DNA from 3 places in the Nocardia sp. NPDC050799 genome. Region 3 is predicted to be linked to each of the others. Evidence: riboswitches for the same ligand, from Rfam matches in the RefSeq annotation. Region 3 holds a riboswitch; each other region holds the start of a gene.

Region 1 (9,546 bases), on a different contig from region 3:
CGACGGGGTGATCGCCGGGAGCGGCGGCGTGCTCGGCACCGGTGGGATGGCCTCGAAACTGTCGGCCGCCCGGCTGGCCGCGGACGCCGGTGTCCCGGTGCTGCTGGCCGCCGCCGCCGAGGCCGCCGAAGCGCTCGGGACCGGCACGGTCGGCACCGCTTTCGCCGCCCGCCCGGTACGGCTGTCGGCGCGCCGGTTCTGGGTCCGGCATGCCGCCGACAGCCGGGGCGCGATCCTCATCGATTCCGGGGCGGTCGAGGCCGTGGCCAATGCCCGGCGCTCGCTGCTCGCCGCCGGAATCGTCGGGGTCCGCGGCCGGTTCCACGGCGGTGATGTGGTGGATCTCGTAGGCCCGGATCGTACGGTCGTGGCCCGGGGGGTCGTGGAATACGACGCCGCCGAACTCGCGACGGTGCTCGGCCGTTCCACCCGGGAACTGCCGGACGGTATGCAGCGTCCGGTGATCCACGCCGACGATCTGGTCCGCGTCTGACCGCGGAGACGACCTCGCCGGGGCGGGTCCGGCCGCCGGATCAGGCGATACGGCCCAGATGATCGGCTGTGCGGGTGGTCTCCGGTAGCCGGTAGCGCGGGGCCAGCCGCAGCACCAGCGCGCAGGCGGAGTCGAGGGTGAAGCGGTGTCCGACCGAGACGAACAGTGGTTTGACTCCGGGTTGGGTGCGCAGGGCACGGCCGACGATGTCCCCGTCCACGGTGACCGGGCTCGAATCACCACGCACCGGGCCGGGTTCGTGATATTCGCCGGAGGATTTCTTCGCCACACCGATACTCGGCAGGTCGGTGAGTACACCCAGATGCGCGGCGAGGCCGAACCGGCGGGGATGGGCCAGCCCGTGACCGTCGCAGACCAGCACATCGGGCTCCACGCGCAGGGCTTCGAGCGCTCGGGTCAGCGGCGGTATCTCACGGAATGCGAAAAGACCCGAGATATACGGGAACTCGATACGTTCCCGGACGACCGACCGGTCCACCACGGTCAGCGAATCCACATCCAGCACGGTGACCACGCCTATCGCGATATCGGGATCGCGGTAGGCGACGTCGAGGCCGGCGGCCCGCCGGATCGGGCCGTGCTCGTCACCCACGCGTACCCGGTCTCGCAGTCGCTGCTGCACGGCGACGGCCTCGTCCGCGCTCACCGTCCATTCGTGCATCTGCCGGACCCGAACCATGCCGACAGGCTATCGGGGGCCCGGGACGACCGCGTAGCTGCGCAACCGTGCGGCGGCCCGTTCGTCGGCGAGTTCGAAACGTAGGTCGGGGTTCTCGTGGTAGAAGCGGATCAGCCAGTAGGTGGCCGCCGACCCGATCGAGAGTTTCTCCGCGTGGATACGTTTCGTGACCCGGCGACCGGGTTTACGGCCGGGGCGGGAGATCCGGATGGTGCCCTTGGAATTGTTGCGCGACACCACCTCGATCTGTTCGATCGAGGTCCAGCTCACCATGTTCGCGACCGAGGTTTTGGTGGGCAGCACGATATGCATCGGCGTCAGCACCAGCCGGCGGATCTCCGGTCGCTGCGCGTACACACAGAGATAGAGCAGAACCAGCCCGGCGGCGGTGAGGGCCACCCACGGTGGAATCGGCGGATGCGGATTCAGGGTGAGCGTGCCGGTCCAGGTGCCGATACCGAAGATCGCGCACAGTGTCGCCAGGCCGAGGAAACAGACGACCAGGGCGACCTCGTAACCGAGGGACCGGCGGATCTCCAGCGTGTCCTGCTTGTTGGCGAACCGCGCGCCTTCGATCCGGATCCGCGAACGGCCACGCGAGGTCGCCGAGAGCATCGGCAGGTAGGAGGTGACCCAGACGGCGGCCGCGATATGGAACGCCGGCTGTAACGGTTGCCCGGAATCCAGCGCGAGCGCGGCCTGCGCCAGCAGGAAAGTGGCGAGCACTGCTACCAGGAACACCGCCGGATAGGTCCAGCCGTTCAGATTGCCCCACAGTTCCCGCGGGGGCGGGAAATAGTCCCGGTCCGGAACCGGTCGCGGATCGGCCACCGCGTCCGGCCCCGCAACGGCCTTCGGCTTCTCGGGGGATACGGTGTGCGGCTGGCTTGTCATCGGTACTACCTGTACTTCAGATTCGATCGGGCGCCTGCGATGATATCGGCAATCGAAGGGCAACTCCGCCTCGTGCACCGTGTCGTCTGTGCGCCACCGTTCGAATCGGCGCCGGACCCGCCTTCGCCTCTCCGCCCCGGCCGGTGATCGCGGCGCGTTATGCCGCGACCCCCGACCGGGAGATGTTCGCGCGATTCAGGATTCGGCGGCGACGGGGGCGAGCGTCCGCGGCGGCCGGAACCGGTCGATCAGCGCCACGACGATCAGTGAGAGCACACCCCAGATGGCGAAGGTGGTGAGGTGGGTGCCCACGATATCGGCGTCGAAGTACAGGATCGAGCGCACCGATTCGACCGCCGCGGGCCTCGGGAGAACGTCGTGCAGAATCCGGTGGCGTAAATTCTGCCGTATGCGCACTGGACGGCCTCGGGCCACTTCCTCACCGACGCCTGTGCGGGCCTGCGCAGTACGGGTCACACCCGGTCGGCCACCCGGGTGTGACCCGTACTGCTCCGGCCGTCCCGGCCTGCCGTAGCGCAGACAGCGCACGGTAACTCCTGGGGTTCACCATCGCGCCGGGGCCTGTCCATTCCCCGTACCGCGTCCGTCAGCCGGAGCGAGTGGTTACGGCAGGGCGCCGATAGCGGACGACCGGCACGCCGTCGTCGACCGTGATCGTGGCGGCGACACCGTAGACGTTCCGCACGAGTTGTTCGGTGAGGGTTTCGGCGGGGGTGCCGTGCGCGGCGACCCGGCCCCGGTCCAGGACCAGCAGGTAGTCGCAGAACATCGCGGCGAGATTGAGGTCGTGCAGGGCGACGACGGTGGTGAGCGGCAACCGCGTGACCAGCTCGAGGATATCGAGCTGATGGGCGATATCGAGGTGGTTGGTCGGTTCGTCGAGCAGCAGCTCACCGGGCTCCTGGGCCAGCGCCCGGGCGATCTGGGCCCGCTGCCGTTCGCCACCCGAGAGGGTGCCCCAGAAGCGGTGTGCGTGGCCGGTGAGCCCGGTGTCGCGCAGGGCCCGGTCGATCGCCGGCTCCTCGTCACCGTCCCGGCCGAACACGTCGCGGTGCGGGATGCGCCCGAGCCGCACCACATCCCGCACGGTGATATCGACCTCGGTGTGCGCGTGCTGCCCGACCATGGCGATCCGGCGGGCCAGCGGACGCCGGCCGAAACGGTGCAGGGGCGTTCCGTCCAGGGTGACGCTGCCGCGATCCGGTCGTGAAACACCGGCCAGCAGACGCAGCAGCGACGATTTACCGGAACCGTTCGGTCCCAGCAGACCCACGGTCTGCCCGGGTTCCGGCCGGACGGTCACCGCGTCGACGACAAGGTTGCCGCCGCGGGTCCAGGACAGATCCTGTGCGTGCAGTGTCACCGTGCGCTCCGCGGGTTCGCGGGCCGGTTCGTGGCTGCCCGGCCGGTCACGGCGCGCTCCGGGTGCGGAACAGCAGCAGGGCGAAGGCGGGGACACCGATGAGTGCCGTGACGACGCCGACCGGTACCTCCTGCGGCGCGAACACAGTTCGGGCGAGCGCGTCGACCCAGACCAGCAGGATCGCGCCCAGTACCGCGGTCACCGGGATCAGCCGGCTGTGCCGGGGGCCGACGAGGAAACGCGCGGCGTGCGGTAGCACCAGGCCGATGAAGCCGATCGCTCCGGCCGCGCTGACCATTACCGCGGTCATCAGCGCGGTGATCACGAGCAGGATCAGCCGGGTCCGGCCGACCGCGACGCCCAGGGTCGCGGCGGTCGACGAGCCGAAGGTGAACGCGTCCAGCGCGGACGCGTACCACCGGCACAGCGCGAGCCCGGCGACGCATACGGCCGCGGTCGTGCCCACATCGGTCCAGGTGGCGCCCGCGAGTGAACCCAGCAGCCAGAACAGGATGCCGCGGGTCCGTTCGGCGTCGGCCGAGGACAGCACGACGAACGAGGTGAGCGCGGAGAACAGCTGGGTTCCGGCGACCCCGGCCAGGACCACCTTCGCGGTGCCGCCTCCGGCGCCCGCGGCCAGTATCAGCACCAGCCCGAACGATACGAGCGCACCGAGGAAAGCGCCGGTGGACAATGAGATCAGACCGCCGCCCACACCGAGGACCGCCACCAGTACCGCACCCGTCGACGCGCCGGAGGAGATCCCGAGCACGAACGGATCGGCGAGCGGATTGCGCAACAGCGACTGCATGACCACCCCGCACACCGCCAGACCGGCACCGCAGATCGCGGCCAGCAGGGTCCGTGGCAGCCGCAACTGCCAGACGATGCCTTCGCGGATCGGCGAGACGGCCGCGGTGCCGATGCCGAGTTTCTCGAACAGCACGGCGTAGACCTCCCCGACCGACAGCTCGGCCGGACCGATCGTGATGGTGAAGGCCATCGAGACGACCAGTACGGCCGCCCCGACCACCACCAGCGCCGCCGTCGCGGGCGCGCGGGCGAGCCGGGCGGCGGTGCTCGACGCTGCGGAGCTCACGAACCGTAACCCCACCGCTCCAGCGCGTCGGCGACCTTCTCGACCCCGTCGACCGTCCGGATCGAGGGGTTCATATCGGCGCCGTTGACCACGATGTAGCGCCGCTCGCGGACCGCGGTCAGTTTCGCGGTCACCGGATTCGATTCCAGGAAGGCGATCTTGCTGTCCAGCGCGTCCCCGGCGAGGCTGCGCCGGCTCAGGTCGGCCAGGACCAGGGCGGTGGGGTCGCGGTCGAGGAGGGCCTCCCAGCTGACCTGCGGCCATTCGTCGGTGGTGTCATCGAAAACGTTCTTCGCGCCCACCGCGTCGGTGATGATCCCGGACGAGCCGCAGCAGCCCGCGACGTACGGCGTGGAGGTGTCGGCGAACCAGTAGGCCAGCGAGACCCGCTCCGCGGCGATCCGCCCGGACGCGGCCGCGTAGCGGTCGCGCAGTTCGGTGACCAGCCGCTCCCCGCGGTCCGCGACATCGAAGACGGCGGCCAGGTCGCGGATCTCCCGGTACACCGAATCCATGGTCAGCGGTTCGGTGCGGGCACCGTCGGCATTGACGCTGATATCGGTTTTGCCGTCGCAGTCGGTCGGCGAGAGGTAGGTAGGGACACCCAGTTCGGTGAACTGCTGCCGCTCGGCCACCCCGCCGGGACCGAGGGTGCCGCCGAAGGAGGCGGCGACGAAGTCCGGTTCCTTGTCCAGGACGACCTCGAACGAGGGTCGGTTGTCGGCCAGCCGCGGCACCCGCGCGTTGTCGGCGGCCAGGTTCTCCCGCACCGGATCGGTCCAGGTGGCGGTGCCGGCCATGCGATCGGCCAGACCGAGCGACAGCAGGATCTCCGCCGACCCCTGATTGAGTGCGACCGCCCGCTGCGGCGGCGCCGCCACGGTGACCTCGACGCCGCAGTTCTCGATCGTCACCGGATAGCCGGCGGCGGACCCGGCGGCGGGACCACCCGGGCCGGGTGAACCGGCACATCCGGCCAGCAGGAGGGTGGATACCACGGCGGTGACCGCCGAAGAAAAGGACCGCGTCACGGCGTGGACTCCTTGCGTCTGGGCCTGTGCGCGAGGCCGGAACCGAGCTCGGCGGATGAGTGATCGGACTCCACCACGCGGGTGTCACCGTTGCGCGCCAGTCCCGGATTTCCACCGGGTTCCCTCATCACGCCGCGACCGCAGTGCGGCCGCCGACCATGCTATCCGACAGTGAACTGGACGTTCGACCCGCTCGAACCGGCGGACCGGCCGCGGGCGAATGCGACGGCGATTTCCTGCCAGCGCGCACCGTATGCCCTCCGCGATGCTCATAGGGCACGAACGGAAATTACGAAAGGAACGACATGTCGGAGAAGATCGTGGTGGTCACCGGGGCGACCCGCGGAATCGGACGCGCCACCGCGACGGCGTTCGCCCGCGCGGGTTACCGGGTGATCGTCACCGGACGCCGCGCGCCGGCGGTGGAGGCCGTGGTGGGCGAACTGCGGTCGGCGGGCCTGGCGGCCGAGGGGGAGGTGCTCGACGTGTGCTCGGTGGACAGCGCGCGGTGCCTGCACGATTCCCTCGCCGAACGGCACGATCACATCGATGTACTGGTGAACAATGCCGGCATCCTGCCCGAGGCCACCGCCACCGGCACGGTGAACTTCGCCCATCCCGGCGCGTTCACCGAGACATTGATGACCAACACCTTCGGCCCCGCCAATGTGATCGAAGCGCTGTTGCCGCTGGTGCGCCGCGCACCGGCCGGGCGGATCATCAATATCTCCACCGAGATGGGCTCGCTCACCGAGCAGCGGAACCCGGAGTCGGCGTACTACTCGATGGTGGTCCCGGGCTACCAGGCGTCGAAGGCGGCACTGAACAGCCTTACGGTCGGCCTGGCGAAATCGCTCGCCGATACCGCCGTCCGGGTGACCTCGGTATGCCCCGGTTTCGTCGCGACCGAATTGGCTCCCGCGGCGGCCGACGCGCCGACGACGCCGGAGCAGGCCGCCCAGGTCGTCCTCGCGGCGGCGGAATCGCCGGAAGTGTCCACCGACGGTTCCTTCGTCGGCGCGCAGGGGGCCATCGCCTGGTAGCGGTCCGGGTGGAGTGTTCAGTGCTGTTCTCGGCCGGCGACCGCGGCGGCCGTGATTCCCGCGGCGGCATATCGCACGAACGCCGCCACCTCGTCACGGTGCCCGGCCCAGTCGTCCACCGCCGCACCGAGATAGCCGTCCCGCGCGCGGCGCAGCAACGCGGCGTGTACGGCCGGCATCCGCGCCGCGAGACGCTGGGCCGCTTCGGTTTTGGAGACCACCGCCCCGGTCTCCGCGGTGATCCACATCCGGGCCAGCGTCAGGACGGCATTGCGCTCGTCACCGTCCACGCCGGCGATCAACGTGGGCAGGCTCGCCGTGATCGCGCGGACCAGATCCCCCGGCGGTACCGGATCCAGTAACCGAGCGGCGGGCGGTCCGGCCAGCGCCACGGACGAGTCGCGCACCATGCCGAGCAGGATCGCCAGATCGGGGTCTGGCGCGGGCGGTTCGACCGCACCGCGCTCGAACTCCGCTCGCAACCATTCGCCGTACACGAACTCGCCGCGCGGCGGGAAGCGCCACGGCACCACGGCGTCACGCGCCACCACGGTCAGTTCCACCGGTCTGGCCTCGCCGGTGCGGGGCCATCGTCCCGACTGCCGGAGCAGTCGCCCGGACAGACGCGAACGCAGTGCGTCATCGAGGGCCGTGGCGGTGACCGCCAGGAAATCGAGGTCACTGTCGTACTGCAGACCGCTGGTCACCGCCGACCCGTACAGGTACAGGCCGAGCAGGTCGGCACCCAGCAGATCGGTGACGATCCGTGTGATCGGCGCGGTGTCCGCGGCGAGACCGGCGGGTGGCATGGGCACGGACCCACGATAGAGACAAGGGGGTATCGACAGCGTCCGGGCATCGGCCGGAGAGCCGTGCGGACCCGAGGACCCGCCGCCGGTGCGTAGCGGAACCGATCGGTGGCTTGCTGCTGGTGCTGCGCACGGCCACCCTCGGCGCGATGCCGAGTGTGGCGAGCATGGCACAGATGTTCGTGCTCACCATGACCTTCGATGTCCCGGTCGAGATCGTATCGTGGTCGGTATCTGCTGGTCGTCGAAGTGGCGGTCCTCGGCTGGTCGAGCTGGTGGGATTACGGCGGCGGCGCACCGAAGCCCGAACTGTACGGGCTGTGGGAGATCACCGAATTCCGGATGGCCGGCCGGTCCCCCCGCTGCTCACCGACCCGGATCGCTGGCAGCGGCTGGTGATGGAGACCGAGGGCGCGGTGTCGTGGCAGCGAATGGACGGGGCGTTGGTGACGGTGCCCGCACAGGTCGACGCGACCGCGCACACCCTCACGGTCGCCGCTCCGGCCGATACCGACCCGGCGGGCATACCGACTCAGGATTGTGGCGGGATGACTCCGGGCTGGTCGGGGGCGCGCTGTCCGGGCACCGGTCCGGTGATACCGGGCTGTCCGGCCGGATCCGAGAGCGGTACCGCGGTCGGATTCGGTGCCGCGGGCGGCTCCGGCTCGGCCGGATTCGCGGGAGCGGGTGGTTGTTCGGCCGCGGGCGGTTGGACGGGTGGTGCCGGGGGTGGTGCCGGTGCGGTATCCCCGGGGGCGGGCGCCGCAGGGGGCGCCGAGCCGTCGGTCGGCTCCGAAACCTCGGGTGCCGGTGGCTGCGGGGATCCGCCGCCGTGTTCCGGGGACGGTGCGGGGGTACCCTCCGGTGCCGCGGGACTCTCCGGTGTGGGAGCCGCCGGAGCCGAATCGCTGTGCGGCACCGGCCTATCGGCGGCACCCCCGGACTCGGTGGCCTCGCCGCCGGGTGCGGGGGAATCTCCCGCCGCCGGCGCCGACTCCGCGCCGACCGCCGAATCGATCCGCGCACGAGGTGCCGGTGCCGGCCCGAGCGGGGGCAGCGGACCGGGGGCGGCCGGCGGCTCGGGCAGTGCGGGCACCGCGGTACCCGCCGCCAGATAGGCCGGTTTGTAGACCATGTTCATGGTGAGGATCGCTTCCTGGCGCAGCACCTCCTGCACCATCTGCGCGTCGATCACCTTGGCCGCCTCCAGCAGCCGGGCCAGCGCGCCGACCGGGCCGGAACCTCCGGGTGGTACCACCGCGATCTTCACCGCTTCCGCGGCCGCGGCCACCGCACCCAGGCGCAACCCCACCTGACCGAGCACGCCGGCCAGTTCCTCCACCGAATCGGCGAAACTGCGGGTGCTGGCGAAGGCGGCGTCGGCGGCCTCACCGTCCCATTCCATCGCGTTCATCACCCGGTCCGCGCCGGCGCGGGTCAGCGGCAGCGAGGTCTGCAAGGTGGTGGCGGCGTGCATCCAGGTGCCGGAGGTCCGCAGGATCTCACCGGCATCGATCTGCTGCGTGGCCCGATAGATGTCCTCGTGACGCATGGCCTCGAAATGCTCCATGGCACTGATGTAATCGGGATCGATCCCTGTCATAAGCACTCCTTCGAAGCGGTCGCATGCGGTCCGTAGAGGCCGGAGCGAGGGGGCAGGTATCGCCTCATGACGCCTCCATCGAAGCGAGTGCATGCGGTGCGCGGAGACCGAAGCAAACGCGGAGGTATCGCATCACAGGGCCTCCTTCGAAGTGACCACTCGGGTTCGGCGTAAGCCGTAGCAATGAGGAGGTATCGCCGGACCGTTTTTTCTTCGTGGTGGGTACATGTGTCGGCGGAGGCCGCAGCGAAGGCGGAGGTATCGCCGGACCGTTTTTTCTTCGTGGTGGGTACATGTGTCGGCGGAGGCCGCAGCGAAGGCGGAGGTATCGCCTCATCGGTCGAGCCTCGCTTCGAGCGCGCGTACCGCGGCGGCGTTCGCGGCGTCGGCCTCGTCGTAGAGTCCGCCGCTGATCAGGAACGCTTCCTTCATCCGGTAGGCCGCTTCGATGTAGTGGTCGAGCAGGGCGGCGGCGTCGCGGGCCTTGTGC
Region 2 (9,546 bases), on a different contig from region 3:
CAACCCGGCCCGGCGCAGCAGCAGTCGCGGCAACGCCCGTGAATTCCCGGCCATCGGGCCGCTACCGGATCCCGACCACGACGCGGTCGTCGCCGTACTGCCAGACCGTCCCGGCCTCGGCGAAACCGGCGGCGCGTAGGAAAGCGGTGTAGTCGCCGGCGGTGGGCCGATCGGTGACCGTGTGCTCGAATCCGCCGTCGCGCAGGCGCGCCGGCTCGGCGAGTTCGTCGGCCGCTCCCACGGCCGCCCACCACGCCGCCCAGTCCTCCCCCGCGGCCGAGCCCACCCGCTCGGCCCGCCGGGCGGTCAGCGCCCGGCCCAGATCGTCCAGTCGCGGACCGTCCGGCCCCTCGTACAGATGGTCACCGTCGACGAAGACCCCGCCCGCCGGCAGCGCCCGGGCACAGGTCTCGATCAGCGCGCGCAGCGGTGCCCGGTTCATCCAGTGCAGTGCCGTGGTGCTCACGAACGCGTCGGGGGCGCGCTCGAGGTCCAGCGCGGCGAACCAGCCGGGCGCGCGCAGATCGGCGGATACGGTCCGGAACCGCGGTGAACCGTAGACGGTGTCGGCCAGCGCCAGCAGCAGCGGGTCGGCGTCGACACCGACGACGGTGGCGCCGGGAATGCGGGCGAGCAACCGGCCCGCCAGGGTCCCCGGGCCGACGCCCAGATCGACGATCAGGGGATCCGGCCGGATGAGCAGTTCGGTCAGCACATCACCGATCACCTCGAACCGGGCCTCCCGGTCGGGCAGGTAGTACTCCTGCTGGCGATCCCAGCGTTCGACCCAGTACCGTGCCCGGTCCGGATCGAGCCGCGCGGCGGTCATCGGGCCGAAACCGCGTCGAAGCGCGCCCAGTCGTGCGAATTGGGTACGGCGGCCGGAAGCTGCCGGAACCGGTCACCGGCGGCGCTGTTCCAGTGCGTGGTGCCGAAGAACACGAAGCCTCCTCGATCGTGCAGTATTTCGTGCATGTCGCGGTAGAGCGCCGCCCGGCGGTCCGGATCAGGGGTGGCCTGCGCGGTCGTGTACAGCGCGTCGAACTGCGGATCGGACCATTTGGTGCGGTTCTGCGGGGATGTGCTGAGCAGCCGCGAGGCGAAATGGTTGGGGATCGGCAGCGGCCCCGACTGCCCCATCGTGAGATGTCCCGTCCGCAGCGCATCGGTGTAATAGCTGTCCTTGGAACCCAGCACCACGTTCACCCGGACTCCGCATCCGGCGGCTTGCTCGGCGAACAGCCGGGCGGCTTCGACGAACCCGTAGGCGACCGGGGCGGTGAACAGATCGAAACTCAGCTCGCGTACCCCGGCCCGGCGCAGCAGCCGGCCGGCCTCGTCGGGGTCGTACTCGTGCTGCGGCAGATCGGCGTAGTACTGGTAGCCCTTACCGAAGACATCGTTGCCGACCTCCCCTTGACCTTCGAACGCCACCTTCACCAGTTCCGCCCGGTCGACCATCCGCATGACGGCGCGTCGCACATCCGGGTTGTCGAACGGCGGCCGGTCGGTCTTCATGGCGAAGAAATGGATTCCGCTCCCGGGGGTGGACACCAGTGTGACGCCGGGGTGCCCCGCCAGCGTCCGCGCTGCCGACGGCGTGAGGTTGTCGGCGTAGTCGATTTCGCCGCCGCGTACCGCGTTCACCCGGGCGTCCGCCTCCGCGCTCACGATCCGCAACTGCCCGACGGCGGGCGCGCCGTCCCAGTAGTGCTCGTTACGGTGCGCGGTGAACTGCCGGCCGGCCTCGAAGGAGTCGAAGACGAAGGGCCCGGTGCCCACCGGGCGGGTGAAATCGGCGGCGCCGTCCTGCACGATCTTGGTGCCGTACACCGACAGTGCGATGCGGAACTCGAACGAGGGCCGCTTCAGCACGATCTCGACGGTGCGGTCGTCGATCGCGCGACTGCCGGCCAGGTCCACCTGGTCCAGCGAGGACGCGGCGATGAACGGGCGCTGCGGCGCGGGCCCGAGCACCCGCGAGAAGGTGTACAGCACATCGCGTGCGGTGAACTTCTTCCCGTCGTGCCAGGCCGCGTCCCGCAGCGCGATCCGCCACCGGGTGCCGTCGGCATTCGGTTCGGCCGATTCCGCCAGCCGCGGGATCGGTGTCATCGAACCATCCACCTCGAACAGACCGTCGTAGACGGCCTTCATCCGGGCTTCGTCGATGAAGAGGGTGTGCACGCCGGGGTCGATCCCCTCCCCGGCGCCGGAGCCTTGGAAGGCGGCGGTGAACGTATCGGTACCGGCGGAGGAGCCGCGGCCGCAGCCGAGGGCCAGCGCTCCCGCGGCCAGCACACTGCCGACCAGAAACGCTCGGCGGCTCGACTCCGGTGGTGCACAACGCATATCCGACTCCCGTCGCGTCAGGCAGGGTCACGCGACGAAGACATGCGAAACGGACCGCGCTCGAGCGGCTCGTTCGGCGCATCGACCATACCCACGTGATCATGACCGTTTCTGGTTCATCCGCAGGTATCTGGCTGCGGCCCGCATGCGAGCCACACAGTTGCGGGACAGCGCCGGATTCGCACCGGACTTCCCTACGAACATCGGTCACATTACCCAAGCGCCCCGCGGGTGACCATCGTCTCGCCTACGCGATACCCGTCCCGTCAGGTGGCGGACGGTACTGCCACGCCGGGCGAACGCACAGCGTGTGATCCAGGCCGCCACCGGCCAACGTTTGCCGCCGGCTACCAGGTGGTAGTCATCCAAGGAAATGCTCTCGCCGTGGTCCGTTCTCGCCAGGACGGTTCGAGAGGGGGCGGCACAACGGGCAACAGGTGGCTAGGAGAGTCGGGTGTCGGTAGTTCTCGTGCTTCAGGCACGCGGTCTCGGTGATCTACTCACCGCTGTGCCGGCATTACGTGCACTGCGCCGGGCCCGCCGCAGCGATCATCTCGTGCTGGCCGCGCCGCACCGCCTGCGTCCCATCGTGGATGTGATCGCCTGCGTGGACGAGTTCGTGCCCATCGCCGATCCGCAGGGCCTGCGCTGGGATGGGCCGCCGCCGAAACTGGCGGTGAACCTGCACGGCGCCGGCACCGCCCCGATCGTGCAGCTCGGCAAGACCGGGGCCGAACGTATCCTCACGTATCGGAATCCGGCGTTCCCGGAGATCCCGGCACCCGAGTGGCAACCCGACCACCATCCGATCGACCGCTGGTGTCATCTGCTCGAATTCGACGGGGTCGGTGCAGATCGGCGCAATCTGGGCCTGGTGCCGCCGGTGGCCACCACCAGTCATCGCGACAGCGTGGTCGTCCATATCGGCGCGAGCACGGCCGCCCGGCGCTGGCCCGCGGACCGATTCGCGGCGGTGATCCGGCATCTGCTGGTACTCGGCCACGAGGTCGTGCTGACCGGTGACGAGAGCGACCGGGAGAACGCGCTGGGGATCGCGGCCCGGGCCGGACTGTCCGGCCGGCGGGTGCTGGCCGGTACTCAGAACCTGATCGAATTGTCGGCGACGGTGGCCGAGGCCTCCGTGGTCCTGTGCGGTGACACCGGCGTCGCCCATCTCGCCACCGCCTTCGGCACCCGCACCGTGCAACTGTTCGGTCCCACGGCCCCGGATCAGGGCGGGCCGCCGCGGCACCTGCTGACCCGGCACGAGGTGCTGTGGGCCGGGCGCATCGGCGACCGTCATGCCTCCACCACCGATCCCGGCCTGCTACAGATCGGCTCGGCCGAGGTGATCGCTGCCCTCGACCGGCAGCTGAGCAAACGTCGCGGCGAAGCGGGTATGACCGGCAGTCCGGCGTACCGCCGGGTCGGCTGAGGGGCCGGCGCTACCGGTCGTCCCGGTTCGCGGCTTCGCTGAGCGCGGCGGCGTAGGCGGCCAGGGCGCTCTGCCAGAACTGTTCGAGGTAGTCGCGGGCATCGCTGAGACCGCGGGGGTCCAGGGAGTAGAGGCGGTGGTTGCCCATCGGCCGCATCATCACCAGCCGCGCGTCCCGCAGTACCCGCAGATGCTGCGATGCCGCCGAGCTGGTGATCCCGACCTGGGCGGCGAGCTCGCCCACCGAGCGCGGCCCGGCGGGCAACGCCTCGAATATCGCGCGCCTGGTGGGGTCTGCCAGGGCGACCAGCGGCGCGACTCTGTTAGCGACCACTGAAACAGTGTCGATCTTCTGGCACACTTCGGTCAAACTAGATCAATGTCTCACTTGCGCAGCTCGGCGGGCGGTATTTCCGGTTCCGTTATCGGACGGTAATACGCGACCTGGGAATATATGATCTCGTGACTGTTGCCACATAATTGCTGACTCGGCGTGTCGGTCCCCTAGCTTGTAACCATGCCCGTGACCCTTCCGTTACCTTTCCGTAAGCTCACGGTGTCGTCGATCGGACGTCGCCCCATCACGACACAGGTTGTCGCCACCTCGACAGCCCTCTGCGCCGGTTTCGCGCTCTTCGCCGCAGGAGCCGATTCCGATAACGAACAGATCACCCCGGTAGCCGCCATCTCGGAGGCGCCGGCCGACCCCGCCGACCGCGCGCCCGCCGAACGGCCGGCCACCTCGCACGACCCCGCCGCGTGGGCCCCGCATCAGGCCGCCGGTGACAATCAGCCCGCTCCGGTGTCCTTCCCGTTCTACGAGCCCCCGCGCCAAACCACGGTACAACCGGCCGACGGCGTCGTGTCCTCGGGCTTCGGGGCACGCTGGGGCACCAACCACAACGGCATCGACTTCGCCGCGAACATGGGTTCGCCCATCAGGTCGGTCACCGACGGTGTCGTGATCGAGGCCGGTCCGGCCACCGGCTTCGGCCTGTGGGTCCGCGTCCAGCAGGACGACGGCAGCGTCGGCGTCTACGGCCATATGCAGGACATTCTCGCCTCGGTCGGCCAGCAGGTGCAGGCCGGTGACGTGATCGCCACCGTCGGCAGCCGCGGCCAGTCCACCGGACCGCACCTGCACTACGAGGTCCACCAGCCCGGTATCGGCCCGGTCGACCCGCTGCCCTATCTCGCCGGTCGCGGTCTCGTCCTGAACAACCCCGGCTGACCCTTACCCCCGGCCGATCCGACGGCCCCCGGCATACCGGGGTACCGGCCGCACCCAGTCCCATAGTGGGACGCGGCGGCCGGATCCCCGTTCCTACCGTCGGATCATGTCCGCACTGCTCCCCAGCGTCCCGGTTCCCGGACGCCCCACAACTTCCGATCCATGTCGGGTGATCGGACGCCTGCACCGGCCTTTGCTGCTCAGTTCCGCGGCAATGGCCGGTCTGGTGTTTACCGGCCTGATCGCGATGGCCGTCGACGACCGCGTCCTACTCGGCGAATCGGTCTGGCTCAAACCGGTCAAATTCGGGCTGGCGTTTCTGCTGTACTCGCTGACCCTTGCCTGGCTGCTGTCACTACCCCACCGTGGCCGGCGGGTGACCTGGTGGCTGGGGGTCGTGTTCTCCGTCACCGCGTTCGTGGACGTGGGATTCATCGTGGTCCAGGCCGCGCGTGGCACCTTCAGCCATTTCAACACCGAAACAGACCCGGTCAACGAAATCGGGCAGATAATCTTCGCCTCGGGTGTCCCGGGTCTCTTTTTCGCGAATCTGCTGATCGCCGTGATCGTTTCGATACGTCCCGGCGCGGATCGGCCCACAGTGTGGGCGATTCGCGGCGGGCTGACGATGGGTGTGGTCTCGATGGCACTGGGATACCTCATGGGTTTCACCGGGACCCAGCTCACCCGGACCGCGGACGGCCGGCTGGTCGAATTGGCCGCCGGGCACACCGTGGTCGACGCCGGAACCCGGCAGGCCGTCGGCGCACCGGACGCGGTGACGGGTATGCCGATCACCCACTGGAGCACCCTCGGCGGTGACCTGCGCATTCCCCATTTCGTCGGATTGCACGGAATTCAGGTGGTACTGGCCGCGGTGGTGATCCTCGCCTGGTACGCGAGGCGCTACCCCCGGCTGCGCCCGGCGCGGACCCGCAGCAGGTTGATCGGGGTGGTGATCCTGGGCTGGGGCGGTCTGCAGGCGATCACATTCTGGCAGGCGATGCGCGGACAACCGCTGCTGCACCCGGACACCGCCACCCTGCTCGCGCTGCTCGGCCTCGGCGTCGTGGTCACGATCCTCGCCGCGGTCAGCGTCGGGTCCACCCCGGCGGTCGGCGGCGAGACGATCTCGCCGCCGCGCGCACAGCACGATTCGACGCAGGTCAGCGCAACCTTTCGGCGTCCCGGGCGAGTTCGACCAGAACCGCGCTGAGCCGCGCGAGCTCCTCCCGGCCGGCGCCCTCGTCGACCGCCGTCGCCACATCCTCGGCCGCGCAGCGCGCGGCGAACCACCGGTCGGCCAGGGCGGTGGCCTCGGCGGCACTGAGCACCACCGAATCGGCGGGGATCCCAGTGCCCTTCACATTGTTGCGATGCTCATAGGCGCGCTGGCGGCAGGACTGTCGGCAGTAGCGGCGCCGCCGCCCTGCTTCCGAATCCACTATTTCCCGACCACACCACAGGCACGACTCCAACCGGCGCGACATGACCCGACACCCTAATAGGAACTCTCGCAGCGGCACACACCGCACACCGCGCGGGGCCTTTTCGCCGAACCCCGTACAATTACAAGGCTTGGGAACGGAAAGACCCTGACGAACGTTGACATCAACAGGGCGCACGGCCTGGACCGGCACGAATCCCCGATTCGTGGCACAGCCAACGGCCCGCGCACGTGACCCGAACGGTCGGCGGGCGACAACGGCCGGCGAACGCGACCCACCAGGTCGCGGTAGCAAGACAACAAGGGGTCGACCCATCGGTTCGCACCCCGGCGCGGGTTCCGGTGCCCCGCAGCGGATACACCGTCGGTGTATCCGCTCCGGTGTTCCGGAGCCCCGCGGCAGGGAACCGCGGACCCGCGCGCGGCAACGCGCCGACAACACAGAGAGGACCTGTACAGATGGCAGATCGCGTACTCCGGGGCAGCCGGCTCGGAGCGGTGAGCTACGAAACCGACCGCGACCATGATCTGGCTCCCCGCCGGATCGCCCGGTACCGGACCGACAATGGTGAAGAGTTCGATGTTCCGTTCGCCGACGACGCCGAGATTCCGCCGACCTGGTTGTGCCGCAACGGCCAGGAAGGTGTGCTGATCGAGGGCACCACGCAGGAGGCGAAGAAGGTGAAGCCGCCCCGCACGCATTGGGACATGCTGCTCGAGCGGCGCAGCAAGGATGAGCTCGAGGAACTGCTCAAGGAGCGGCTGGAACTGCTCAAGACCCGTCGCCGGGGCTGAGCCCGGACGACCAGAGGTGGCATAGCAAGGCCGTGCCCGCCGGATATCCGGCGGGCACGGCCTTTGTCGTGCTCAGTGACTGGCCACCCGGCGGTACTGCAACAGCGCCAGCGGTATCGCGATCAGCAGAATGGCCGCCGAGCACAGAACCGCGTATTCGACGCAGTGCTCGGCCGGCCAGCCGGTCGCGGTAGGGAACATCGGGGGCGCGCTGTTGTCGAACAGTTTCCGTCCGCTCGCCGCGACCGCGGTGATCGGATTCCATTCGGCGATGGTGGCCAGCGGCTCGGGCAGGGTCTGGGCCGAGATGAATGCCGAGGAGATGAACGACAGCGGGAACAGCCAGATCAGCCCGGCGCTCTGGGCGACCTCGACGTTCGGGGCGAGCAGCCCGGTGAGCGCGCCGACCCACGACATGGCGAAGGCGAAGAGCAGGATCACCGTGTAGGCGAGTGCGGCCTCGGCAAGGCTTCCGTTGATGCTCCAGCCGACGACGTACCCGGACACGGTCATCACCGCCAGGCTGACCATGCTCACCACCAGATCGGAGAGCGTGCGCCCCATCAGCACCGCCAGCCGTGACATGGGCAGCGAGCGCATCCGGTCGATGATGCCCTTCTCCAGGTCGCCGGCCAGCCCCACGGTGGTGAACGCGGCACTGAAGGCGACGGTCTGGGCCATGATCCCGGCGATCAGGAACTCCCGGTACTGGCCGCCGCCCAGCGAGGCGCCGAACACGTAGGCGAACAGGAAGACGAACATCAGCGGCTGCACCGTGGCCGTGACCAGCAATGTCGGCACCCGCATGATGGTGATCAGATTTCGATGCGCGACGATCGCGCTGTCGCGGAGGAACCGCATACGCGGTTCGGTGGACTTCGGAATCCGGTGCGAGCCGGGCGCGTGTGACAGTTCCGCCTCCGTCTCATCGGTCGGGCCGGTGGTTTGATCGACCGCCACTTCTGCGGTGCTCACGACATGATCTCCTCGGGGACGTCACTGGTTTCCGGCTTGGATTCCGGTGCTGCCGGGGAGCCGGTGATGGACAGGAAGACATCGTCGAGGCTGGGCCGGTGCACCCGGGCGTCGACGACGTTCACATCTGCGTCATCGAACCGGCGCAGGGCTTGGACCATGGTGCGGGAACCGTCACCGACCACCACCGACACCTCGTCGACGCTCGCCTCATGTGCGGGTTCGCCGATCCCGATCTCGGCGAGGACCCGCAGTGCGGGCGCCGGATCCTGTCCGGGACCCAGCGTGACGGTGAGCCGGTCCCCGCCGATCGAGGATTTGAGTTCGTCCGCCGAACCGCGGGCGATGACCCGGCCCTTGTCGAGCACGGTGATCTGATCGGCCAGCCGGTCGGCTTCCTCCAGATACTGGGTGGTCAGCAGGACTGTGGTGCCATCGCGGACGAGTTCGCCGATAACCCGCCACATATCGTTGCGGGCCCGCGGATCCAGTCCGGTGGTCGGTTCGTCCAGAACCACCACAGGTGGACGGGCGACCAGGGCACCGGCCAGATCGAGGCGCCGGGTCATCCCGCCGGAATAGGTTCCCGCCCGGCGATCCGCGGCATCCTCGAGCCCGAATTCCCCGAGCAGTTCCCGGGCCCGCGAGACCGCGCGTTCGCGCGGCATCCCATAGAGCCGCGCGACCATCCGCAGGTTCTCGTAGCCGGTGAGGTTGGCATCCACCGCCGCGTACTGACCGGACAATCCGATGAGCTTGCGGGCCGCCGCCGGATCGTGCAGCACATCGACATCGGCGACCCGGACGGATCCGGCGTTCGGGCGCAGCAGGGTGGTGACGATCCGGACAGCGGTCGTCTTACCCGCGCCGTTGGGACCGAGCAGCCCCAGCACCGTACCTTCGGGGATTTCGATATCGACCTCGTCCAAAACGCGGACGCGGCCGTAGTACTTCACCAGACCGGTGATCTGTACCGCGGGCTTCACTGAGCGTTCTCCTTCGTTTCGATACCGGGCTGCGATGTCGTGGCCGCCCCGCGCAGGTGTTCCCGGAGCACGGGTCCGAGCACGGCCAGGGATTCCGGGGTCGTCATCTCCGCGTGTGTGCACGCCAGTTCCCGGGCGTGCACGGCACCGGTGACAAAGCCCTGCCATGCCTCCGGGCGACGATCGGGCGCGGCCAGGTTCACCGGGTCGGTGCCGGCGGCGAAGAACAGCAGATCGCCGTCGAACACACCGGGCCGGAAACCATTGGCCTGGACGGTGCCGTCGGCGTAGCCGGCGTACAGCCGTTCCAGATGATCCACGGTGA
Region 3 (9,546 bases):
GAAACTGGCCCGCGGTGAGCTGCAGACCATCGGTGCCACCACCCTCGACGAGTACCGCAAGTACATCGAGAAGGACGCCGCCCTGGAGCGCCGGTTCCAGCCGGTGCAGGTGGGTGAGCCGACGGTCGAGCACACCATCAACATCCTCAAGGGTCTGCGCGACCGCTACGAGGCGCACCACCGGGTCTCCATCACCGACGGTGCCCTGGTGGCCGCGGCCACCCTGGCCGACCGCTACATCAACGACCGGTTCCTCCCGGACAAGGCGATCGACCTGATCGACGAGGCCGGGGCCCGGATGCGCATCCGCCGGATGACGGCGCCGCCGGACCTGCGCGAATTCGACGACAAGATCGCCGACGCGCGCCGGGAGAAGGAATCGGCGATCGACGCGCAGGACTTCGAGAAGGCCGCGCGGCTGCGCGACAAGGAGAAGCAGCTCGTCGCCAAGCGGGCCGAGCGCGAGAAGCAATGGCGCTCCGGTGACCTGGATGTCGTGGCCGAGGTCGACGACGAGCAGATCGCCGAGGTGCTGGCCAACTGGACCGGTATCCCCGTCTTCAAGCTCACCGAGGAGGAGACCACCCGTCTGCTCCGCATGGAGGACGAGCTGCACAAGCGGATCATCGGCCAGGAGGACGCGGTCAGGGCGGTCTCGAAGGCCATCCGCCGTACCCGTGCCGGCCTGAAGGATCCGAAGCGTCCGTCCGGCTCGTTCATCTTCGCCGGTCCGTCCGGTGTCGGTAAGACCGAGCTGTCCAAGGCGCTGGCGAACTTCCTGTTCGGCGACGACGACGCGCTCATCCAGATCGATATGGGCGAGTTCCACGACCGCTTCACCGCTTCGCGGCTCTTCGGTGCCCCTCCCGGGTACGTCGGCTACGAAGAGGGCGGCCAGCTCACCGAGAAGGTGCGCCGCAAGCCGTTCTCGGTCGTGCTGTTCGACGAGATCGAGAAGGCCCACCAGGAGATCTACAACACCCTGCTGCAGGTCCTGGAGGACGGTCGCCTCACCGACGGCCAGGGCCGTACCGTGGACTTCAAGAACACGGTGCTGATCTTCACCTCGAACCTCGGGACCTCCGATATCTCGAAGGCCGTGGGTCTGGGCTTCACCCAGAGCAATGCCGAGGGCTCGAACTACGAGCGGATGAAGCTCAAGGTCAACGACGAGCTGAAGAAGCACTTCCGGCCGGAGTTCCTCAACCGTATCGACGATGTGATCGTCTTCCACCAGCTCACCACCGATCAGATCGTGCAGATGGTGGATCTGATGATCGCCCGCGTCGAGCGGCAGCTGAAGAACAAGGATATGGCGATCACGCTCACCGAGAACGCCAAGAATCTGCTGGCCAAGCGTGGCTTCGACCCCGTGCTCGGTGCCCGGCCGCTGCGCCGCACCATCCAGCGTGAGATCGAGGACCAGCTCTCGGAGAAGATCCTCTTCGGCGAGATCGGCCCCGGCCAGACCGTCCAGGTCGATGTCGAGGGCTGGGACGGCGAAGGCTCCGGCGAGGACGCCCGCTTCACCTTCACCCCGAAGGCCAAGCTCACCAAGGAAGACGGCGAGAAGAAGCCCGAGGTCGTGCTCACCGGCGCGGGCGAGGGCTCGACCGAAGCCGCTTCGGGCGAGTAGCCGACAGCGCAGCAAAGGGCCTGCCCACCGGTACCACACCGGTGGGCAGGCCCTTGTCGTGTGGGTGAGAGGCCGCCTACCCGTCGCGAGACATTCCGGTCGGTGCGCGCGCGTACGGTGGGGGGCAGTTCATTCGATACGAGTCGGGGGTATCACCATGACGAATCCGGATCTGACCACGATCGCGGTCCTGCTCGACCGCTCCGGCTCCATGCAGACCATCAAATCCGATACCGAGGGCGGGCTGGCCGCCTATTTCGAGGAACAGCGGCAGGTCGAGAAAGCTGTGCGGGTCACCCTCGCGCAATTCGATACCGAGTACGAATGCGTGTATTCCAACGTCCCGATCGATCAGGTGCCCCCGCCGGTGCTGCAGCCGCGCGGTGGCACCGCGCTCTACGACGCCATCGGCACACTGGTCACCGATCTCGGTACCGAACTGGCCGCCCGGCCGGAAGCCGAGCGGCCCGGCACCGTGATCGTGGTCGTCCTCACCGACGGGCACGAGAATTCGAGCCGCGAATGGACGCATGCCGCCGTGCGGTCACTGATCGAACAACAGCAGAACGTCTACAGCTGGGATTTCCTGTTCCTCGGCGCCAATATGGACGCGGTCGAGATCGGGAGCGGTCTCGGCTTCGCCCCGCAGCAGTCCATCACCTACGGGGCGGCTCCGGCCGGTGTCGCCGGGGTCTTCCGGGCGGCAGGGGCGTATTCACGGCGTCTACAGGCCCCGGCGGGCGCACCGGACTCGGCGCGCGCGGCCGGGTTCACCGAGCAGGAGCGCCGCGACGCGAACCCGGGGTGAACCGCGGGTTCACTCGGGTGCGGCGGTCCCCGGATCCGCCGGGGCCCCGGCGGATCCGCGCGGCTCGGCGGTCACCGCTACCGGCGCCGCCGGTTCCCGAGAACCGTTGTCGCCGAACTCGTTACGAGCCCGAGGCCGCGCATCCGGGTCGATCGCGATCCGCAGTGGGCGGCTCGGTAGCCGCGCCGCGACCCGGTAGCCGCCGCTGGGTTTCGGGCCGGCGGTCAACGCGCCACCGAGAGCGTGGGTGCGCTCCCGCATGATAATGATCCCCATCCCGCGAGTGGGGCCGGCGTATTCGGGTTTACCGGTGGGACGGGTGTTGTCGACGGTGAGGTCCACGGAATCGGCGGTGTAGCGCACCGTCACAGTGGCCTCGGAGCCCGGGGCGTGGCGTACGACATTGGCCAAGGATTCCTGGACGATCTGGGTGGCCGCGTCGTCGATGGCCGCGGGCAGGGAATCGGGAGTCCCGAGGACCCGGGTGTGCACCGTCAACCCCGCCAGCCGGGGTTTGCGCAGGAGTTCGTCCAGGTCGGACATGGTGGGATCGGGCTCGCGAGGGGGTGGGGACGGCACTTGCGGGGCTGCCGGCGGGCGGCCCGTGCCTGCTCCGTTCCCTTGCGTCCGGTCGCTGCCGGGCCGGTCGCGGCGGCCGAAACCAGATCGGCGGGAACGCTTCGCACGCTCGCGCGCGCCGTTGTCCTCGGCGCCGGCCGGGTCGTGGTCGCGCGACGGCGGTGCCGGTGTGCCGGACGCGGGCTCCACCGCCTGGATCGCGTGGCGCAGTGCCTGCACATCCTCGAGCGCGTTGCGGCTGATGGTTTTGATCTCGGCGACCGTCCCCGCCGCTTTCGCGGACTTGTTCTCCACCTGCTGGAGGGCCATCCCGGCCTGCACATTGATGAGCGAGAGATTGTGCCCCACCACATCGTGTAATTCCCGGGCGATCAGCAAGCGCTCCGTGCCGACCTCGAGTTCTCGCTGCTGACGCGCTGCCGTGCGTTCGGCGGTGTCCAGGGCCTGCCGGGTCTGTGCGAGCAGGCGCCGGTGCCGCAGCACTTCGAACAGCGCCGCGGCCAGCGCAACCCAGCCCAGTAGCCCGACCATCTGCCAGCTCGTCATCGCGAACTCTCCACTGCACCACCCTATTCGCCTGTTGTGCTCGGTCGTCGGCGCACACCCGGATTTCCGGTGCCGCAATGGTATTCCGATGACGAATGCGCCGGTTCCGGGTGGGTCGGTCGGCAGCGGCGCGTGATCACCGCATCTGCGGCAGTACCCGCCCCAGCGCGGGTATGGTCCAGTGATGGTCGACCAGCAAGTGCGTGTACCGGACCTGTCCACACGGCCGTACGAACTCACCGTGGAGCGGGTGATGACCGCTTCACCCGAACTCCTCTACTTGGCGTGGACCCAGGGCTTCGATATCTGGCTCGCGGAACCGTCCGCGGTGCAGATGCGGCCCGAGGTGAACGAGCCGTTCTATTTCGAGACCCGGGAGGAGGGGAACTCCCGGCCGCATTACGGCCGCTTTCTCCGTCTGGAACCGGGCCGGCTCGTCGAATTGACCTGGGTGACCGGCGCCGGCGGTACCGAGGGCGCGGAAACGGTGGTGCGCGTCGAGTTCGTCAAACAACCCCGTGGCATTCGATTGAGGTTGCGGCACAGCGGTTTTGCCGACGAAGCGACCCGCGACCGGCATCGGGCGGCCTGGCCCGCCGTGCTGGCCCGCCTCGACGAACGAACTGCGACGAAGTAAGGGTACGAGTAGGTTCGAGTCCTGCTCGCAACGAATTGTCTTCGAAAGGATCGTGATGCCCACACGTACCGCGCGCACCGCATGGACCGGTGGTCTGCAGGACGGCTCCGGCCAGGTCGAGCTGGTCAGCTCGGGGGTCGGCAAGTACGAAGTGTCGTTCCCGAAGCGGTCGGCCGATGACGCCGACGGCACGACCAGCCCGGAGGAGCTGATCGCCGGGGCCCATTCGTCCTGCTACGCGATGGCGCTGTCGAACGAGATCGCCCAGGCCGGCGGTACCCCGCAGAGTCTCGACGTCTCGGCCGCGGTGACCCTGGGGCCCGACCCGGCAGGCGGTTTCCGGATCAGCCGGATCGCCCTGACGGTGCGCGGCCGGGTATCCGGGCTCGACGAGGCGGGATTCGCGGCGGCGGCCGCCGCGGCCAAGGCCGGATGCCCGGTCAGCAAGGCTCTGGGCGGAGTGGACGACATCACCCTGGACGCCGCCCTGGAATCCTGACGTCTGTCCCGGGCCCCGAGCCGGGGCCCGGGATCGCGAAGAGCCCTATCCGGCCCCACCGGCGCCGTGCCCGGGCCGGAACCACGCCCGGGCACTCGGTGTGTACATGGCGGGGATCGCGACGAATACCGCGCAGATATGTCCGGCGCGAGTGATCGCCAGAAAGACGGTCGCGGCGCTCATATCGGTGAACACGCCGGTGCCCGCGGCCGCGAGCATCCGAACGGGCTCCACCACCAGTGACGCGGTGCCGAGCACGCCGATGCCCACGGTGAGCAGATTCCTGGCCCAGCGTTCGCCCCGCAGCATTCGCCACGCGATACCGAGAACCACCAGATAGATCCCGGTGCGCAGCAGCCAACCGGCGGTGAGCGCGCCGATATCCGCAACGTCGCCCGGTATGCGCGCGCCGCGGACCGCGGTTTCCGCGATGCCGCAGCCCACGGCCGCCACGAGCGCGACGAAGGCGGTCGTGACGGCCGCGGGCCGCCGAGCGAGTGGGTTGTCCGGGTGGGCGAGCGCGGTGTCGTTCATACACCGAACCTGCCCGGTGCCGGCCGTTCCCCGGATCAGCCCGCGGTAGCAGCGGCCTCCGGTACCCGGGTACTGCCGCGGGTGCTCCATTCGATGAGCGCGGCGAAGGCCAGGCCGATACCCACCCACAGCGTGGTCGATACCGCCAGCGACGCGGCGCGGAACTCCCACAGCAGGGAGGCGGGGAAGTCGGTTCCCACTTCGTCGACCTCGGGCAGCACCGCGTAGCCGAGAGTGACGACGAGTACGAAACCTGCCACCGCCGCGACGAGCCGGAGGGATTCGGGCCGCGCCCGCAGTGCTTTCCAGATGGACACACCGGCCGCGACGGCCACCAGGCCCAGCAGCACCGCGGCCACCCAGAGCAACGTGCGCTCGTTGATCGTTTCCGGGTCACCGACCGCCGGTGGGTTGGCCGGATATTCGAAGAACGGTACGGCCACCACCGCGACCCAGCCGGCCAGGCCGAGCCCGAGAACCAGCCGATGGCCCGGCAGCGCGGTGAACCGCCGGGCGTAATGCGCCGCGGTCGCGACGATCGCCCCGAACGCCATCCCGGCCAGCGCAGCGGCCAGGAACTGCCCGAACTTCTGCCAAGGCCTGCTCACCACGGCTTCGTCCCCGTGCGCGTGCGCTGTCTCCCCGTGCGTATGCCCGGTGCCGGAAGCATGGGCATGCTCCGGCGCGGGCGCCGCGGCCTCCTCGATGGCGATGGCAGCCTCGACCCGGGGTTCGCCGACGAAATTACCGACGACACCCGCGAGGAGACCGGCGATCAGACCGGCGAGCAGACCACGGAGCAGCAGGGCACCGAAAGATCCACTCAATGGCACGGGACACCCAGCAGGTGGCGCCCGTCGTGCATCAACTCGTGCAGGAACATTCCGCCGCGTGAGATGGCGCCCTGGTCGAATCCGACCAGATAGAGCGTCAACAGGGCCAGCGCAACGACGCCTACGGTGACGAGCACTGTCGCCGCCGTATCGGCAGCCCTGCTCGGGACATGGGTTATGGCCATGGTGGTCCTCCTCATCCGGATGCTCGCGTCCGGTTCGCGAGTTGCGCGCAGGTGCGGGTGTCTGACTCTGCCCACCCGTTCCGGCGTGGACATCACAGTGGCGCGACCGCTCCGGGTTTTCACCGGATTACCGCATCACCTCCGCTTTTCACCTCGAACTTTGACACCGGCTGTCGCCGGTCGTCAATATGCCCGCGAGAAAGCACTGGCCACGCCGCCGGCGTGGCCAGTGTGCGCGGACCGGATCAGGAGGCGGGCTTACCCGCTACGTCGAGTACGACCTCGAACTCCAGCAGCGAGGCACCGGTGGCGACCGGCTTGTTCTGCTGTCCGGCGTGTGCCTCCTTGGCGGGGCCGTCGCGCCACGCCGCGAAGGACTCCTCGGAATCCCACTGGGTGACCACGAAGTACCGATTCTCGCCGGCCGTGGGCCGCAACAATTGAAAGCCGAGGAATCCAGGGGAGTTCTCGACCGCGTGCGCGCGGTGGGCGAACCGCTTCTCCAACTCGGGGCCCGCGCCCTCGGGGACCTCGATCGCATTGATCTTCACAACAGCCATACCCTGAGCTTAGGTATCGCGGCTCCGGGTGGGACAGTGCCGCACGCCACAGCAGGGCCACTGCGCGCCGCGGGAGCGCCGCCACGCCCTGTGGAGGGATGTGAATAAACTCGGGCCGGTGTTGCACGACGAAGGTGGGACCGGGGTTCCGATACTGCTGCTGCACGGATTGATGGGCAGCGCCCGCACCTGGCAGGGCCAGGTCCGGTGGTTGCGCGACCACGGGCGGGTGTACACCTTCGACGCCGCCGGGCACGGCCGCCCCGCCCCGCCCGAACCCACCACCGACGCCCTCGTCGCCGATCTGGCCGACGCCACCGCGCGAATCGACGAGCCGATGATCGTGATCGGGCATTCGATGGGGGGCCTGCACGGCTGGGTGTTCGCGGCCACCCATCCGAACCGGGTGCGTGGGCTGGTGGTGGAGGATATGGCAGCCGATTTCACCGGCCGTACCGCCACCTACTGGGCCGCGATGGTCGAGGCCTGGCCGCAGCCTTTCGCCGATGAGGCCGCCTTGGTGGCGTATTTCGGCCCGGTCGCCGGTCGCTACTTCCGCGATTCGTTCCAGCGGGGCCCGGACGGTTACCGGTTGCACGGCGAGGTGGCCACTTTCCGGGACATCTCGGAGGAATGGGGGGTCCGGTCGTTCTGGGGGGAGTGGGGCAGGCTCACCGTGCCCACGCTGCTTATCGAGGGTGAACACACCATCACCCCGCCGGGTCAGATGCGCCGGATGGCCGAACTGCATCCCGCCGCCGAGCATGTCCAGGTTCCCGACGCCGGTCACCTGGTGCACGACGATCAGCCCGAGCGCTACCGGGCCGAGGTCGAGCGTTTTCTCGCCCGCGTCCGGCGCGGAGTTCCGGAAACCGCCGCCGAGATCTGAGCAAGCCCGGTCGCGGGCGCGCTTCAGCCCTCGCCGGCCAGGGCGAACCGTCCGTCGTCGGTCTGTTCGATCAACCCGTCCACCAGCAGCGAATCCAGTGCGCGGGCGCGCTGGCCGGGGTCACGGGTCCAGGCGAGGTCCAGCCGGACGCGTTCCACCGGTGCGTGCGCGGCCCGCAACACGTCGAGCAGTCGCCCTCGCGCCTGCCGGTCGGTGCCCTCGTACTTCTGTGTCCGGCGCGTCGATTCGGCCACCGGCCGGCCCGCTGTGACCCACGCGCACCGCGGCAGCGGGCAGCGGGTGCAATCCGGGGTGCGCGCGGTACACACTGTCGCGCCGAGTTCCATCAGGGCCGCCGAGAACACGGCGGCCCGGTCGATCCGGCCGGGCAGCAGTGCCTCGGTCTCCCGTAGATCGCGCGCGGCCGGATTACCGGCCTCCCGTCCGTGCACGGCCCGTGCCACCACCCGGCGGACATTCGTGTCCACCACCGGAACTCGCTGCCCGTAGGCGAAACAGGCGACCGCCCGCGCCGTGTAGGCGCCGATCCCGGGCAGTCCGAGCAGCACCTCGACATCGTCGGGCACCTGGTCACCGTGCTCGGCGGCCAAGACCTGCGCGCATTCGTGCAGGCGCAGGGCACGGCGCGGGTAGCCGAGTTTGCCCCATGCCCGCAGCACCTCGCCCGCGCTCGCCGCCGCCATGGCCGAGGGCACCGGCCAGCGCCGCACCCATTCCCGCCAGATCGGCTCCACCCGCGACACCGGCGTCTGCTGCAGCATGATCTCGCTCATCAGGATCTGCCAGGCACTCACCCCGGGCCGCCGCCACGGCAGGTCCCGGGCCGTGCGGGCGTACCAGTCGATCAGGGTGTCGGAGTCGATCGCGCCGGGGTCGATCGACACGACACCGCGCCCGCCCGGACCCGGTTTCCCGATACCTGCGCTGCTCACCCGACCCGCTCCGTTCGCCTCACCGTGCAGTTTCCCCGGTTCGGCGTGGTTGGACGCCGCGCTGTAACGGGACGGAAGCAAGCGAGCACATCAAATCGTGCAGAATGGACACCATGCCTCAGTCCAACCCGGTAAGTGCCTGGAAGTCGCTGCGCGAAGGAAACGAGCGCTTCGTGAACGGCACGCTGCTGCATCCTAGCCAGGGAGCCGCCGATCGAGCCAAGCTCGTCGCCGGCCAGCATCCGACCGCCGTGCTGTTCGGCTGCGGAGATTCCCGAGTCGCCGCGGAACTGATCTTCGATCAGGGGCTCGGCGATATGTTCGTCGTGCGCACCGCGGGCCACGTCATCGACGCGGCGGTGCTCGGGTCGATCGAATACGGAGTCGGTGTGCTCGATGTACCGCTGATCGTGGTGCTCGGGCACGACAGCTGCGGTGCGGTCAAGGCGACCCTGGAGGCGCTGGACGGCGGCGAGGTGCCCGGCGGATTCATCCGCAGCATCGTCGAGAAGGTCACGCCGTCGATGCTGATCGGGCGCCGCGAGGGGCTCGAATCGGTGGACGAACTCGAAGCCCGCCACGTGGTGGAGACCAGCAGCCTGCTGATGGAGCGGTCGATGATCGTTTCCGAGCGGGTGGCGGCCGGTAAATGCGCGATCGCCTGCGTCACCTACAAACTGGTCGACGGCCGGGCGAAGCTACATCGCGTGGTCGGCAATATCGGGGAAACGGTCTGACCCGTGGCCGGCTGTCGGCGCCACCTTCGGGTGTGCCGTTGACGACCGCTGCCGCCCGCTGCGCTTACCGTTGACACGTGTTGGAACCGACAGGACCGTTACCGCCGGAGATCTACTGGCGGCGCCGTGTGTTCGCCGTCGGCGCGCTCG

Evidence for each region. A riboswitch is a leader RNA that binds a small molecule or an ion and turns the genes downstream of it on or off. The one in region 3 is predicted to bind cobalamin.
Region 1: linked by a shared signal. The riboswitch ahead of AB0H42_RS13290 (ABC transporter substrate-binding protein) and the one ahead of AB0H42_RS20805 (CbtB domain-containing protein) in region 3 are both predicted to bind cobalamin.
Region 2: linked by a shared signal. The riboswitch ahead of AB0H42_RS18365 (ABC transporter substrate-binding protein) and the one ahead of AB0H42_RS20805 (CbtB domain-containing protein) in region 3 are both predicted to bind cobalamin.

Annotation. Positions count from the first base shown of each region.
Region 1 is NZ_JBFAHF010000010.1:174,446-183,991, reverse strand. It holds gene proB (glutamate 5-kinase) at 1-493, shown strand, start outside; gene AB0H42_RS13315 (endonuclease V) at 534-1,193, opposite strand; gene AB0H42_RS13310 (hypothetical protein) at 1,203-2,087, opposite strand; gene AB0H42_RS13305 (hypothetical protein) at 2,283-2,432, opposite strand; gene AB0H42_RS13300 (ABC transporter ATP-binding protein) at 2,695-3,471, opposite strand; gene AB0H42_RS13295 (iron chelate uptake ABC transporter family permease subunit) at 3,518-4,474, opposite strand; gene AB0H42_RS13290 (ABC transporter substrate-binding protein) at 4,567-5,550, opposite strand; cobalamin riboswitch at 5,637-5,770, opposite strand; gene AB0H42_RS13285 (SDR family NAD(P)-dependent oxidoreductase) at 5,907-6,644, shown strand; gene AB0H42_RS13280 (aminoglycoside adenylyltransferase family protein) at 6,662-7,453, opposite strand; gene AB0H42_RS13275 (hypothetical protein) at 7,655-7,852, shown strand; gene AB0H42_RS13270 (hypothetical protein) at 7,986-9,056, opposite strand; gene AB0H42_RS13265 (hypothetical protein) at 9,390-9,546, opposite strand, start outside.
Region 2 is NZ_JBFAHF010000016.1:77,383-86,928, forward strand. It holds gene AB0H42_RS18355 (ABC transporter permease) at 1-54, opposite strand, end outside; gene AB0H42_RS18360 (class I SAM-dependent methyltransferase) at 62-829, opposite strand; gene AB0H42_RS18365 (ABC transporter substrate-binding protein) at 826-2,352, opposite strand; cobalamin riboswitch at 2,456-2,600, opposite strand; gene AB0H42_RS18370 (glycosyltransferase family 9 protein) at 2,807-3,787, shown strand; gene AB0H42_RS18375 (metalloregulator ArsR/SmtB family transcription factor) at 3,798-4,121, opposite strand; gene AB0H42_RS18380 (M23 family metallopeptidase) at 4,305-5,018, shown strand; gene AB0H42_RS18385 (hypothetical protein) at 5,125-6,234, shown strand; gene AB0H42_RS18390 (hypothetical protein) at 6,185-6,508, opposite strand; gene AB0H42_RS18395 (RNA polymerase-binding protein RbpA) at 6,925-7,260, shown strand; gene AB0H42_RS18400 (ABC transporter permease) at 7,333-8,121, opposite strand; gene AB0H42_RS18405 (ATP-binding cassette domain-containing protein) at 8,232-9,221, opposite strand; gene AB0H42_RS18410 (amino acid adenylation domain-containing protein) at 9,218-9,546, opposite strand, start outside.
Region 3 is NZ_JBFAHF010000019.1:95,525-105,070, reverse strand. It holds gene AB0H42_RS20840 (ATP-dependent Clp protease ATP-binding subunit) at 1-1,636, shown strand, start outside; gene AB0H42_RS20835 (vWA domain-containing protein) at 1,794-2,444, shown strand; gene AB0H42_RS20830 (histidine kinase) at 2,454-3,569, opposite strand; gene AB0H42_RS20825 (SRPBCC domain-containing protein) at 3,754-4,206, shown strand; gene AB0H42_RS20820 (OsmC family peroxiredoxin) at 4,262-4,705, shown strand; gene AB0H42_RS20815 (hypothetical protein) at 4,751-5,239, opposite strand; gene AB0H42_RS20810 (CbtA family protein) at 5,275-6,072, opposite strand; gene AB0H42_RS20805 (CbtB domain-containing protein) at 6,063-6,257, opposite strand; cobalamin riboswitch at 6,291-6,442, opposite strand; gene mhuD (mycobilin-forming heme oxygenase MhuD) at 6,503-6,817, opposite strand; gene AB0H42_RS20795 (alpha/beta hydrolase) at 6,936-7,706, shown strand; gene AB0H42_RS20790 (A/G-specific adenine glycosylase) at 7,730-8,611, opposite strand; gene AB0H42_RS20785 (carbonic anhydrase) at 8,773-9,396, shown strand; gene AB0H42_RS20780 (hypothetical protein) at 9,474-9,546, shown strand, end outside.